2 regions of the Burkholderia sp. BC1 genome follow, and region 2 is predicted to be linked to the other one. Evidence: riboswitches for the same ligand, from Rfam matches in the RefSeq annotation. Region 2 holds a riboswitch; the other holds the start of a gene.

Region 1 (7,316 bases), on a different contig from region 2:
AGCAACGCCGCGCAGCGAAGCGTCCCTAAGCGCGCTCGGTCCGATCAGAACGTATAGGTGATCTTGCCGAACGCGCTGCGGCCGACCGTGTTGTAACCGTAGGCCGTCATGTATTGCCGGTCGAACAGATTCGACAGCAGCGCCGACACCGTCAGATGCGAATTGATCCGGTACGACGCACGCAGGCTCACGGTCAGGTACGACGGCAGATAGGTCGCGTTGGCCGGATCGTCGAACGTCGTGCCGCCGTACAGCAGCGATGCACCGGTGCTCAGCGCATGCAGATGCAGTTCGTCCCACGTGTGATCGACGCTGACGCTGACCGTCTGACGCGGCCGGCGGTTCAACCATGTGCGATTCGTCACGTCCTGCGGATTCAGGAAGCCGACCGCAACGCTGACAGGCGTCGAGCGGCCGAGCGTGCCCTTGTACGACAGATCGATCCCGCGAATATGCGCGCGGCCGATATTGATCGGCCCGAACGTGACGGGATCGTATGCGATCAGGTTGTGAACGCGCGTGTCGTAGAGCGCGGCCGTGAACGTGCCGATCGCCGTGTTCGCGTCGAGCGCGGCTTCGACCGAATTGCTGCGTTCCGGGCTGAGCCGCGGATTGCCGTAACCGGGGTAGTACAGATCGTTGAAGGTCGGCAGCCGGAACGCGTTGCCGTACGACACGCGCGCGGTGTAGACGGGCGTGATCGCCCACGCGAGCGCCGCGTTGCCGGTGTTCACCGCGCGGCCGGCGATGATCTCGTGACGGCCGGCCATGAACATCGTGACCTTGCCGAGCGTGATCGACTGATGCAGCGAGAACGCGGAGTCGTTGCGCGTCGGCACGCCGCCCGCCACGTCATTCGGCAGGAATGCCTGCTCGCGCGTGAAGTCGTACGCGAGCTTCGTCTCGCCGGCCAGCGGCTGCCCGAACAGCGTGAGCCCGCGGGTCTGATGCGTCAGCGACGTCGACGTGCTGATTCGTTGCGAGTCGATCCGGTCGGTCGCGATGGTCCGATCGCCCGCATAGAAGAACTGCCGATCGTTCGCATAACCGAAGGACTGATCGAACTGCGTGTCGGGCGTGATGTCGACGTGGAGCGATACGCCGGTCGTCAGCTGATGATCGAGCTCGCGGTTCGCGCCGCCGGCATTGTCGTACGACAGATCGGAGCGGTGATAGAGCGCGAACGTCGAGACCGACCAGTTGTCGCGCGCGTAGCCGAGCCGCGCGTCGACGTCCTGCGCATGGTACGGATTGCGGCCGTCCTCGTGACCGTATGCGAACGGCCGCGTCGCGTCGATGCCGGCCGTCGCGTAATCGTGCAGGCCGAGCGAGTAGGTGAGGCCGCCGAGCGCGGCGAGCGGTCCGGTCGACGGCACGGTGCCCGACGTGCGCAGCTGCGTGTCGAACGTCTTGTTGGAGCCGCCGCCGAACGATACCGTCGTGCGGTTCGGCTGGTTCGACGCCCGGCGCGTGAACAATTGCACGACGCCGCCCATCGCGTTCGCGCCGAACGATGCGGCGGCCGGCCCGGAAATCACCTCGACGCGTTCGAATGCCTCGGTCGGCAGGTCGGACCACGGCGCGATCCCGGTGGTCGGCGAGCCGATCCGGATGCCGTCGACGAACACCGCAACCTGGTTCGCCGACGAGCCGCGGATGCTGACCGACGCGGTCGAGCCCGGACCGCCGTTCTGCGACACCGTGACGCCCGGCAGCGTCGCGAGCGCCTGCGTGATGCTTGGATCGCTCGGCGACAGGCGGTCGAGATCGTCGCGCGTGAGCACCTGCGTGCTCGCATAGCGGCGATCGAACGATTCGGGCAGATGGCGCGTGTCGGTAACGGTGATGGCCGGCAGCGCGGTGTCGTTCGACGGCTGCGCCGGCTGCTGCGCCGCGCCGTCGCCGGCGGCGTGCGCGAGCGGCGACAGGAACGCGGTGATGCTGGTCGTGGCAAGGAGATGTCGGAGATTCATGAAGCGTGAGTCGTTATCGTGATGCGGGCGTGGCGGCGACGTGGGCGCAGGGCGCGCCGCTGTCGCGCGGCGGTGGCGTGGCCCGGCGAGGCCGGCACGTGTCGCCGAACCGGGTGCGCGCGGGCGCGCGAACGCGCGCGCACGGCAGCGTGCGTGCCGTGCGCAGGCAAACGGATGCGGAAGCGGTGGACATCTGACGGATCCTGAGGTCGGGCCGTCCTTGCAACGGGCGACCGCCGGCGGCGGCGCTTGCGCATCGGGACACCCCGCCCGTTGCGGCTGCTTGGACCTCGGTCGATGGCTGGTCTCCTGGCTCGCGGGTCGCCGCCCGGTGCCCGCCTTCCCGGTTTCCCAGTGGCGCGAAGGGCACGGACTCGCCGCTTACAGTTGCGGGGGCAGCCGCAGATTCCGGCGTGCGCCGTCACTGCGTTCCCATTTGATCCCGTCTCGCGGGAACCATCAGCGCGCAAGGGTAAGGGGCAGGGCTTTCGCGCGTCAATCTTTCATGCACGCACCGGCGCGAAAAAACCACGCGCCGCGGCTTGCAGCGAGGCCGCGTTTCCGATGCGGCGTGCGACGCGTTTGGTATGACGAATCGTCGAGGGATGCATGCGACGACGCGCGCCGGCGCCGTTGCGCTGTCCTGCTGCGCGCCCGGATAATGACGCGGCGCGCGCCGTGCGCGCAGGAGAGGCCCATGCAATTTCCGACGGGATCCGTGACCGCGCTCAGTTCGGCCGCCGCGACGATGTTTTCGATGGGCATGCTGTTCCTCGGCTACTGGGGGCTGCACGAGCAAACGCCATGGCAGTTCGGCGACTATGTCGTGATCGCGCTTGCACTTTCCGGCTTCGCCTGCCTCGGGAGCGTGCCGTTTTTCGCGACGTCGCCGATGAAGCGCGCCGACGACGAAACGCAGATCGCCGTCGCGCGCCGCGTGTTCCTCAGCGGCGCGATTGCGGTGTGGTGCAGCATCCTTGCGTCGTTGATCCTGTAGCGCGCACCGTTAGCGCGCCCGACTGCGTCGGCCGTCAGCGGCTTGCGCCGAACACGTGCGCCTGGATCTTGCCGTCCACCGGCCCCGCACCGAACCGCTCGGCAATCGCCTCCGTGCATGCGGTGGTCGCGTCCGACAGCGTGTCGGGACCGATCGCCTCGAGCTCGCTGCGCAGCGGCGTGCCGTGGCAGTAGGCGATCGCCGGCACGCCGGGCGTCGCCGCGCGGCTGTGCGCCGGCACCGTGTCGCAATACAGCAATGATGAAAAGCCGGCCGCACGCACGTCGGCTTCGACCGTCGCGCGATCGTGGTAGCCGTGCGGCACGCGCGCGAGAAAGGTGGGCGGACGATCGGGGTAGCGCCGCGCGAGCGTCTGCGTGACCGTATCGGCAAATTCGTTTTCGGCGAGCCGGTCCCACACGTTGAACAGCAGCGTGCCGCCCGGTTTCAATACGCGGTGCGCTTCGGCAAATGCGCGCGGCTTGTCCGGGAAAAACATCGCGCCGAACTGACAAATCACGAGATCGAAGCTCGCGTCGCCATACGGCAACCGCTGCGCATCGGCCTGTTGCCAGACGACCGGCCGGCACGTGCCGACTTCCGCCGCGCGGTCGAGCATCGGCCGGTTGAGGTCGGTTGCGACGAGCGTTGTGCCGTCCGGCAGCGCGCGGGCCAGCACGCGCGTCAGCGCACCGGTGCCGGCCGCGAGCTTGAGCACGCGCGTCGGCGCGATGATCGCGGCGCGCTTGGCGAGGTCGATCGCGTATGGCTCGAACAGCAGCGGCACGAGCAGCGTGTCGTAGAGCGCCGGGATCGAGCCGGCGAACAGCGTGTCCGCATCATGGGGTTGCATCGTTGCCGCCTTGCGCGACATGCGCGCCGTTGGACGAGCCGGTTCTCTCAGCGTAGATCGCACCGTTGCGCGCGGCCACGCTCGTTTTCCTGCATCGACGTGCTGCGTGTGTCGGTACGCGCGCGTATGCACGCGGGACGCCCAACGAGCGAGCCGGGCACGCATGATGCAGATTCGACTGCTGCGAGCTGCGTCGCTGCTTGCAAGGGGCGGACGAACGCGCCGATACCCGCGTTCGCCGTATGTGCGCTTACAGATGCGCAGCGCCGTGCGAGCGGCCGGACGGATCGCCGCCGCGATCGGGCGGCGTATTGTTCTGATCGATCTTCGCGAGCACGAAGCGCGGCGCGGGCAACGCGCGCGACGTGCACGGCGCGGCGGCGCACGGCGAAGCGAGCGCCGCACCGGACGGCACGGCGGCCGGGTGAGCGAACGCCGACAGGGAAGCGGCCGTCAATGCGGCGGCGACGATCGCATGCGTGTTCATGGCAACTCCTTCACGACGGACTGCGGGGATACCTCGTCAGTCTAGGTCGCGAAACTTAACGCGACGTGAAGGATGCGTTGCCGCTTCGCTCAGCTTTGCGGCCGGCTCGCGAGCAATGCGCTGAACGCGTCGAGATCGACGTTGCCGCCGCTGATCACGATGCCGACGCGCTTGCCCTTCAGTTCGTCCTTCATGCGTCGCGCGCCGGCGAACGACAGACAGCCGGTCGGCTCGACGACAATCTTCATACGCGCCGCGAACAGGCGCATGCAGTCGACGAGGTCGTCGTCGGTCGCCGTGAGGATGTCGTCGACGTCGCGGCGGATGATCGGAAACGTGATGTTGCCGAGATGCTGCGTCTGCGCGCCGTCGGCGATCGTGCGCGGCGTGTCGATGTGGACGATCGCGCCCGAGCGGAACGATTGCTGACCGTCGTTGCCGGCTTCCGGCTCGACGCCGTACAGCCGCGCGTCCGGCGACAGCGCGCGCGTGGCGAGCGCGGTGCCCGACAGCAGACCGCCGCCGCCGAGCGGCGTGAATACCGCGTCGAGCGGGCCGACTTCGTCGAACAGCTCCATGGCAGCGGTGCCCTGACCGGCGATCACGTCCGGATGATCGTACGGCGGAATCAGTGTGAGCCCGTCGCGTTCCGCGAGTTCGCGGCCGATCTGCTCGCGATCCTCGGTGTAGCGGTCGTAGGTGACGACGGTGCCGCCGTAGCCGCGCGTCGCGGCGATCTTCGCGGCCGGCGCATCCTGCGGCATCACGATCGTCGCCGGAATCCCGAGCATGCGAGCGGACAGCGCGATCGCCTGCGCATGATTGCCCGACGAAAACGCAACGACGCCGCGGCGGCGCTGTTCCGCATCGAAGCGCGAGAGCGCGTTGAATGCGCCGCGAAACTTGAACGCACCCATGCGCTGCAGGTTCTCGCACTTGAAGAACACCTGCGCGCCGAGCGCGTCGTCGACCGTGCGCGACGTCATCACAGGCGTGCGGTGCGCGTGGCCGGCAATTCTCGCCGCCGCGGCGGCAACGTCGTCGAAGCTGGGGAGGGGCAATGAGTTCATGAGTCGCTCGAGTGAAAGAGTCCGTCAACAGCCGGGCACGGCGGCATGCCGCGTCCGCGCATCATTTCGCATCGTTGTACACCGTCGCGCGCGACACGCCGAGATGCTGCGACACGATCTCCATCGCGCGCCGGATCTCGAGCAAGCCGTCCGCCTTCAACGTCTGCATCAGTTCACGACGCTGCTCCGTCTTCAGCTCGCGCGGCGTGGCGGCAAGCCGCGTCGCGAACGCGTCGATCCGCTGACGGATCGCATCGGCGCCCGCCGGGTCGAGCGTGTCGGCCACCGCGTCGCCGTCGGTGCTGCAGAATTGCGTGAGCATGTGCTGAAAGCCGCGGAACAGCGTGACGTCCGCATTCAGGCACAGGGCGGCCACGTAGCGCCCGGTCGAATCCTTGATGCCGATCGAGGTGCTTTTCGCCGTGCGGCCGTCCGCGAAGCGGTTGGGGTAGTTGGCGAGCACAGGCGGGAAATCGTCGTCGGCGATGCGCGCGAGCCCGAGTTCGGTGGCCGGATCGCCGATCGCGCGGCCCGACAGATTGTTGTGAATCGCGAGGATCGCCTGCTTCGGCGTGCGCAGATCATGCACGACGACTTCGGTGAACGGCGCGAACATCTGGCCGAGCCCTTCGGCGATGCGCTGCACCTGTTCGATCAGCGAGGCCTGCTCCGATTTCAACGACACCGCCGATGCGGCGGGCCGGCCGCTCGTGCGCTTCGCTTGCGCAGCGGCGGACGTTCGCGCTTTCTTCTTCATCGGCGCACGCTGCATGTAAACGACGAGATTGCCGTGCGCACGCCGGCATGAAAACGTGCGCCGGTTCCGTTCGGCAGGCTACACATAGAGTGCAAAGCTGGGCGATCGTGCATGTCGGTCCGGCAGCATGAAAGGGGAGTCGCAACGCGCGGCCACGGGGGATCGATACGCGCGATTCTCTCGACTTGACAGTTCGTCCAAGTATAGACGTTTTGTCACGACGTGCAAAATATCGCGCGGTGCGCAGCGATTCGTTTCGTCGATGCCAGGCGACGTCGACGGCGACGCGCGAGTAACGCGATAGCGTGGTCAAAGAGATGCGTGTTACTCCCGATTGTCTGTCGGGCCGCTTTGATCGGGTCCGCCCGCGCGAGATGTTTGTGTACGCAACCTAATTCAGGGTTTGCCTGAGTAGCGAAAACACGGACAAGCGACGCGCGTCGACGTCGCGCATGCAGTCGCGCGCCACAGGCCGAAATTGCCGCGTCCGCGAAACCCTTGTGGGACGGACGTTCAGGCCGTGGCACGTGCCGTGCGGCGCGCAGCGATGCAGTAAAAACGACCGATAAGCAACGCGCGTGCCGACGGTTCGTCGGATTTGTTTCTTGTTGCAACGCAACGCGCGGGCCAAATCGGCGATGGTATGCTGGCCGTCATGGAGTTGTTCGGCAGGTTGCATGCATGGCGAAACTCGCGTTCGCACCCTCTCAAGAGACTTCACTTTCTCTCGCACGCCTCGCGGCATCGACACGCGCTGAATCCGCGCGCTCCGACCTGCGCGTCGCCGCATCCTGCCCTCCGCACGCATTCCGCATCTCGCGGGCCTCGCCCGCATCCCCGATCCCCGCCCAATAAATCTGGAGACATCATCATGTCGCACAACAATCTGGCCGAAGCGACACACGGCCCGCTGATCGCTCCCCCCGCTTTCGTCAAACACCGCAAACTGATCGACTGGGTCGCGCGCATCGCCGAACTGACGGAGCCCGAACGCGTCGTCTGGTGCGACGGCTCGCAGGCCGAATACGACGCGCTGTGTCAGGCGATGGTCGATCAGGGCACCCTCAAGCGCCTGAATCCGGCGAAGCGCCCGAACTCGTATCTCGCGCAGTCCGATCCGTCGGACGTCGCGCGCGTCGAAGACCGCACGTTCATCTGCGCCGCGTCGCGCGACGACGT
Region 2 (7,316 bases):
ATAGACGGCTTCGCCGCTGCGCGCGTCGTCGCCCGGGCGCTGCGCGATCGCGGCCGGCGCCAGCGGCGTCGCGAGCCGCGAATAGTGGAACGTGTGGCCGCGAAGCGTGCCGGCCCGCGTGTCGAGCTGCTGCATGCCGAGCGCCGCGAAGCGGCGCTGCATCGTCGCATGGCCGGGCAGCAGCCCGAGCATCGGCGTCGTCGTGCCGTCGACGTCGGTCAACGATTCGCATAGATAGAGCATTCCGCCGCATTCGGCGACGATCGGCCGCCCGGCCGCCGCATGGGCGCGGATCGTCGCCGCGCTCGTCCGATTCGCGGCGAGCGTACGCGCATGCAATTCCGGATAGCCGCCCGGCAGAAACAGCGCGTCGCATTCATCGGGCACCGGCTCGTCGGCGAGCGGCGAAAAGTACCGCACCTGCGCGCCGAGCGCGTCGAGCAGCGCGAGATTGGCCGGGTAGATGAACGAGAACGCGGCATCGCGCGCGATCGCGACCCGCTTGCCGGTGAGCATGTGCGGCAGCGGCGCGGCCACGGCCGGCGGCGCGAAGCCGATCGCGGGCGGCAACGCCGCGAGCGCCGTGTGCGCGAGCGCATCGGCCGCGCGATCGAGCCGCGCGTCGAGATCGGCGATATCGTCCGGCTGGTGCAGGCCGAGATGCCGTTCCGGCAACGCGAGCGCCGCATCGGCCGGCAAATGCCCGAGCCAGCGCAGATCGTCGGGCAGCGCCTGCCGCAGCAGCGCCGCGTGCCGGTCGGAGCCGACGTGGTTCGCGAACACGCCGTGAAACGGCAGGCCGGGGCGGAAGCGCGCAAGTCCGAACGCGATGGCCGCGAACGTCTGCGCGACCGATTTCGCGGAGATCACCGCGACGATCGGCACGCCGAACGCGGCCGCGAGATCGGCACTGCTCGGCGTGCCGTCGAACAGGCCCATCACGCCTTCGATCAGGATCAGGTCCGCGTCGCGCGCGGCGTCGGCGAGCAGCGCGCGACAGCCGGCCTCGCCGACCATGCCGAGATCGAGCGCATGCACGGGCGCGCCGCTCGCTCGCTCGAGCAGCATCGGATCGAGAAAATCCGGCCCCGTCTTGAACACGCGCACGCGGCGGCCGAGCCGCCGATGCAGCCGCGCGAGACCGGCCGTCACCGACGTCTTGCCCTGGCCGGACGCCGGTGCGCTGACGAACAGTGCGGGACAGGCCGGCATCGCTCAGAACTCCACGCCGCGCTGCGCCTTCACGCCTTGCTCCTTGTACGGATGCTTGACGAGCCGCATTTCGGTGACGAGGTCGGCCGCGTCGATCAGCGCGTCGGGCGCATGCCGGCCGGTCACGACGACGTGCAGGTCGGCGGGCCGCGCGGCCAGCGTCGCGAGCACTTCGTCGAGCGGCAGGTAGTCGTACTTCAGCACCGTGTTCAGCTCGTCGAGAATCACCATCCGGTACTCGCCGCTTTCGATCATCCGGCGCGCCTCGTTCCAGCCTTTGCGCGCGGTCGCGATGTCCGCGTCGCGGTTCTGCGTGTTCCACGTATAGCCGTCGCCCATCGTCACGAAATCGCACTCGGCGACCGCGCCGAGGAAATCGCGCTCCGACGTATGCAGCGCGCCCTTGATGAACTGCACGACGCCGAGCCGCATGCCGTGGCCGAGCACGCGCACCGCCATGCCGAATGCGGCGGTACTCTTGCCCTTGCCGTTGCCCGTATGGATGATCAGCAGGCCCTTTTCGTTGACGGCGGCGGCCTGCTTCTTCTCGTGGCCGGCGCGGCGGCGCTCGGCCATCCGCTGATGGGATTCGGGATCGGTCCTCATCGGAATCGTCCTGTCGATAGCAAAGGTTCAGAGCGGGCCGGCGAGCGCGACCGTCACGCCGTCCCGGATGGTTTTCGGTGCAAGCAGCCGGCCGTGCGGCGCGGCCAGCTGCGCGCACGGCTCGGCGACACCCGCGACGCCGAAGCGCGCGAGCGCGGCGGCCGACGGCGCGCTGGCCGCCCGCTGCGCACACGCGGCCAGTTGCGCGGGCTCGAACGCGACGAGCGGCCAGCCGCGTCGCGCGCAGAACGTGCGCAGCGCGCGGGCGCGCGACTTCGCGGCGAGCGTCGCGACGACCGCCGGCTGTGCATCGGGATACGCCGCGAGCGCCGCACGCACGGCCGCGTCGAGCTGCGCGGCGCGCACGCCCGCACGAAAGCCGATGCCGAGCGCGACGCGCATCACGCGCGCTCCGCGCGGCGGCCGCCGGCCAGTGCGGCTTGCACGGCCGGATCGGCGGCCAGCGCGGCGACGCGGCCGATCACGACGATCGCCGGCGAGCCGATGCCGGCGGCGCCCGTACGTTCGACGATCCGGTCGAGCGTCGCGAGCACGTGCCGTTGCGTGTCGCGCGTCGCGTTCGCGATCGCCGCGCACGGCGTGTCGCCGGGCAGGCCGCCGTCGCGCAGCGCGGCGGCGATCGCTTCGAGCCGGCGCATCCCCATGTAGACGACGATCGTCATGCGCGTCGCGGCGAGCGCGCGCCAGTCCGGCTCGTCGGCGCCCGCGCCGTGTCCGGTGACGAAGATCACGCCCTGTGCGTCGCCGCGATGCGTGACCGGAATGCCGAGCGCGGCCGGTGCCGCGATGCCGGCCGTGATCCCGCTCACGACCTCGACCTCAATGCCTGCCGCACCGAGCGCGAGCAGTTCCTCGCCGCCGCGGCCGAACACGAACGGATCGCCGCCTTTCAGCCGCGCGACGCTGCGGCCCGCGCGTAGATGCGCGAGCATCGTCGAGACGATCTCGGCCTGCGGCGTCGACGCATGACCGCCGCGCTTGCCGACGTGCTCGATCCGCGCGTCCGCGCGCGCATGGCGCAGCACCTCGCGGTTGACGAGATCGTCGACGAGCAGCACGTCGGCGGCCGCGATCGCGCGGACGGCCTTCAGGGTCAGCAGGTCGGCGTCGCCGGGACCGGCGCCGACGAGCCATGCGCGGCTCATCGCGCGCAGCACGGCGCGCGCCGTGACGAGACGGGACGGGGCGACGAAACGGCCGCGCGCGGACGGCCTGCGAAATGGCGTGACATGACGGAGCGAAACGAAGCGCCCGTAGCGGGCGGATGACAACGCGCACACTCTCCGTCCCCCGCGGATCGGGCGTTCGGCGAGCGCGGCGCTCGCCCCTTGCGTCGGCCGGTATCCGGGCTGGCCGCTTGCCAGGCCGCAGCCTTCCCGCCCGCTGAAGGGCAGTGGCATCGTGGGCGGCATGGGCGCGTGCGCAAGGCGCATCGCGCGGGCGGCGTACCGTTGCGGGGACAGCACAGGCCGGGCGATGCTCCGCCTCCTGTTTCCCGTTTAACTGCATGCGCGGATTGCGCATGCGAGCACCGAACGCGGCGCATACGATAGCACAGCGATCGCGGCCGCCGTTCGCCTTGACGCGGCCCGGCGCCGGAGCCTACACTCGCACGCGTTTCGGTGCTCGCGCGTGCGTTCCTGCACGCGCAGTTAAACGGGAAACAGGGAGTGCGGCTGCCCCGCAGTCGAGCCAACCTGTGCTGCCCCCGCAACGGTAAGCGAACGCATCGCTCCGCGATGCAGCGCCGCTTCGCCGCACGCCACGCGCGTGCGGACGACGCCACTGGATGCCTCGCGTATCCGGGAAGGCGAAGCGGCGTGTTCGTCAGCCCGGATACCGGCCGAGACGGGGGGTACAGCGCCGCGGGGAGGCGGCGCATCGTCCACGGCCGCAGCGCGCCCGACGCCCGAGCGTTTCCGATTTCCCGTCGTCAGGCCGCGCGCGCGGTGCGAACCGGCAGGCAAGCGGCGCCGGCAGGCACGGTGCGGACCGTGTTGGCAGTCACATGTCGACCGTTCATCGCGGAGCACCATGCTCGATTCTTTCTTACGTCTGTTCAACGACAGCCCGTCGGGGCTGCGCGGCAAGATTGTCGCCATCTATTCGCTGCTCGTCGCGTTCAACGTCGGCGCGTGGATCTGGGCGTTCATCGCGTTTCACGGGCAGCCGGTGCTGCTCGGCACCGCGCTGCTCGCGTATGTCTTCGGGCTGCGTCACGCCGTCGACGCGGATCATATCGCCGCCATCGACAACGGCACGCGCAAGCTGATGCAGGAAGGGCGCAGCCCGCTCGGCGCGGGGCTGTTCTTCTCGCTCGGGCATTCGACGGTCGTGATCGTGATGTCGGTCGCGGTTGCGCTGACCGCCGCGTCGCTCGCGCGCTTCGAGAGCATGAAGACGTGGGGCGGCGTGATCAGCACGAGCGTGTCCGCGTTCTTCCTGCTCGTGCTCGCGGCCGCGAACCTGCTGATCCTGATCTCCGTGTACCGGACGTTTCGCGCGGCACGGCGCGGCGACGCGATCGTCGACGCCGATCTCGACATGCTGCTGAACCGGCGCGGCGTGCTCGCGCGCCTGTTCCGGCCGCTGTTCCGGCTCGTGTCGCGCAGCTGGCACCTGTACCCGGTCGGCTTCCTGTTCGGCTTCGGCTTCGATACCGCGACCGAGATCGCGCTGTTCGGCATTTCCGCGACGCAGGTGCAGGGCGGGCTGTCGTTCTGGTCGGTGATGGCGCTGCCGGTGCTGTTTACCGCCGGCATGACGCTCGTCGACACGACCGACGGCATCCTCATGATGGGCGCGTATCGCTGGGCGTACGTGCGGCCGATTCGCAAGATCTACTACAACATGACGATCACGTTCGTGTCGGTGCTGGTCGCCGCGCTGATCGGCGGCATCGAGGTGCTCGCGCTGCTCGCGGACAAGCTGTCGCTGCAGGGGCCCGTCTGGGATTTCGCGACGATGGTCGCGTCGCATTTCGGGATGCTCGGCTACGTCGTGATCGGCCTGTTCGTCGCGTGCTGGGCCGTGTCGGCCGCGATCTACCGCTTCAAACGCTACGACGAGATCGACGTGACGATCTCCGCGTGATGCCTTTTTCGACCGAGGACCTACCATGACCCTACGCAAGCTGCCCGTCACGATCGTCACGGGCTTTCTCGGCAGCGGCAAGACCACGCTGATGCGCCACATCCTGCAGCACGCGAACGGCCGTCGCATCGCGGTCATCGTCAACGAGTTCGGCGAACTCGGCATCGACGGCGAAATCCTGAAAGGCTGCGGCATCGGCTGCGACGACGCGGCCGGCGAGGTGTCGGGGCAGCTGTACGAGCTCGCGAACGGCTGCCTCTGCTGCACCGTGCAGGAGGAGTTCTATCCGGTGATGGAAGCGCTGCTTGAACGGCGCGCGGACATCGATCACGTGCTGATCGAAACCTCGGGCCTCGCGCTGCCGAAGCCGCTCGTGCAGGCGTTCAACTGGCCGACGATCCGCCATGCGTTCACGGTCGATGCGGTCGTGACGGTCGTCGACGGGCCCGCGGCCGCAAGCGGCCAGTTCGCGGAAAACCCGCAGGCCGTCGACGCGCAGCGGCGCGCGGATCCGAACCTCGATCACGAATCGCCGCTGCACGAGCTGTTCGCCGATCAGCTGTCGGCGGCGGATCTCGTGATCGTGAACAAGGCCGAGCTCGTCGACGATGCGCAGTTCGCGCAGATCGAAGCCGCGATCCGCGACGAGATCCCGCCGCAGGTGAAGATCGTGCGCGCGACGCGCGGCGGGCTCGATCTCGCGATGCTGATCGGGCTCGAATCGGCGTCCGAAGACACGATCCATTTGCGTCACGACCATCACGGTGCGGCCGGCGTAGGTGCGACCGGCGTAGGTGCGGCCGACGACGAACAGCACGACCACCATCACGACGATTTCGATTCGGTCGTCGTGAGCGGCGACGCGGGCACGCGCGAGGCGACGATCGCCGCGCTGCAGCGGCTCGTCGAAACGCACACGATCTATCGCGCGAAGGGATTCGCGGCGCTGCCCGACGCGCCGATGCGGCTCGTGATCCAGGGCGTCGGCCGCCGCTTCGACAGCTATTTCGACCGCCGCTGGCAGGACGGCGAAGCGCGCGCGAGCCGCTTCGTGCTGATCGGTGAACGGCTCGACGCGGCCGAGCTGCAACGCGCGTTCGACGCCGCGTGCGCGGCCGAGCCGCAGCAGGCGTAACGCGCGATGCATCTGCTGCGCACCACGCCGGGCGGCTTCGTCGACGACACACAGGGTGTCGTGCGCATCGATCAGCGCCCGGCCGACATCGTGATCCTGAGCTCGGCCGACACGACGCTGTCGCTGCTCGCGAGCGTCGTACCGCGGCTGCCGGCCGGCTTTCCGAGCGTGCGGCTCGCGAACGTCACGTTCCTGCGGCAGCCGGCCTCGGTCGACTTCTACGTCGACGACGTGCTGCGCCATGCCAAGACGGTCGTGATCGACCATCTCGGCGGCGAGGCGTACTGGCCGTACGGCATCGAGCAGGCCGTCTCGGTCGCGTCGAAGCACGGGCAGCAGCTCGCGATGTTCTCCGGCGATCTGCAGGAAGATCCGAACCTCGTCGCGAAGAGCACGGTCGCGCCCGCGCTGTGCCGGCTGTGGTGGCGCTATCTGCGCGAGGGCGGCGTGCACAACGCCGAAGCGCTGCTGCGCAGCATCGCGTTTCACATGCTCGGCTTCGGCGACGAGCCGGCGCCGCCGCGTCCGCTGCCGGCCGCCGCGCTGTATCACCCGGCGCGCGATCCGGCGAGCGTCGACGACTGGCGGCCGCGCTGGACGCCGGGCGCGCCGGTCGTCGCGATCGTGTTCTATCGCGCGCACTGGCAGGCCGCGAATACGGCCGTGTTCGACGCGCTCGCCGACGCGCTCGTCGACGAAGGACTGAACCCGCTGCCGATCGCCGTGACGTCGCTGAAGGATGCGGTGAGCCGCGAGGTGATCGCGCAGCTCTGCGAGGCGCACGACGTCGCGCTCGTGCTGAACACGACCGCGTTCGCGGCCGGCGCGATCGACGCGCACGCGCCCGACGTGCTCGCCGGCGACGCGCCCGTGCTGCAGGTGATCTTGTCGGGCGGCAACCGCGATGCGTGGATCGCGGACAACCAGGGGCTGCACGCGCGCGACATCGCGATGCACGTCGCGTTGCCCGAGGTCGACGGGCGCATCGTCACGCGTGCGGTCAGCTTCAAGGGGCTCGCGTATCGCTGCCCGCACACGGAGGTCGACGTCGTTCGCTATCAGCCCGATGCGGAGCGGATCGCGTTCGTCGCGGCGCTCGCGCGCGGCTGGTGCCGGCTGCGCACGCTCGACAACGCGGACAAGCGCGTCGCACTGATCCTCGCGAACTACCCGCAAAGCGACGGGCGCATCGGCAACGGCGTCGGGCTCGATACGCCGGCGTCCGCGCTGCATGTGCTCGCCGCGCTGC

The links. A riboswitch is a leader RNA that binds a small molecule or an ion and turns the genes downstream of it on or off. The one in region 2 is predicted to bind cobalamin.
Region 1: another riboswitch for cobalamin. It lies ahead of ACSHSS_RS05440 (TonB-dependent receptor domain-containing protein); the one in region 2 lies ahead of ACSHSS_RS05950 (HoxN/HupN/NixA family nickel/cobalt transporter).

What each region holds. Positions count from the first base shown of each region.
Region 1 covers NZ_JBQYLP010000007.1:77,946-85,261, forward strand. Annotated here, with positions in the region: partial or broken gene ACSHSS_RS05435 (hypothetical protein) at 1-29, shown strand, start outside; gene ACSHSS_RS05440 (TonB-dependent receptor domain-containing protein) at 45-1,973, opposite strand; cobalamin riboswitch at 2,256-2,449, opposite strand; gene ACSHSS_RS05445 (hypothetical protein) at 2,671-2,970, shown strand; gene ACSHSS_RS05450 (class I SAM-dependent methyltransferase) at 3,005-3,823, opposite strand; gene ACSHSS_RS05455 (hypothetical protein) at 4,074-4,310, opposite strand; gene ACSHSS_RS05460 (threo-3-hydroxy-L-aspartate ammonia-lyase) at 4,400-5,380, opposite strand; gene ACSHSS_RS05465 (helix-turn-helix transcriptional regulator) at 5,442-6,137, opposite strand; gene ACSHSS_RS05470 (phosphoenolpyruvate carboxykinase (GTP)) at 7,009-7,316, shown strand, end outside.
Region 2 covers NZ_JBQYLP010000008.1:38,750-46,065, forward strand. Annotated here, with positions in the region: gene ACSHSS_RS05930 (cobyrinate a,c-diamide synthase) at 1-1,212, opposite strand, end outside; gene cobO (cob(I)yrinic acid a,c-diamide adenosyltransferase) at 1,216-1,818, opposite strand; gene ACSHSS_RS05940 (cobalamin biosynthesis protein) at 1,846-2,220, opposite strand; gene cobA (uroporphyrinogen-III C-methyltransferase) at 2,220-2,984, opposite strand; cobalamin riboswitch at 3,158-3,391, opposite strand; cobalamin riboswitch at 3,443-3,701, shown strand; gene ACSHSS_RS05950 (HoxN/HupN/NixA family nickel/cobalt transporter) at 3,874-4,932, shown strand; gene cobW (cobalamin biosynthesis protein CobW) at 4,958-6,067, shown strand; gene cobN (cobaltochelatase subunit CobN) at 6,074-7,316, shown strand, end outside.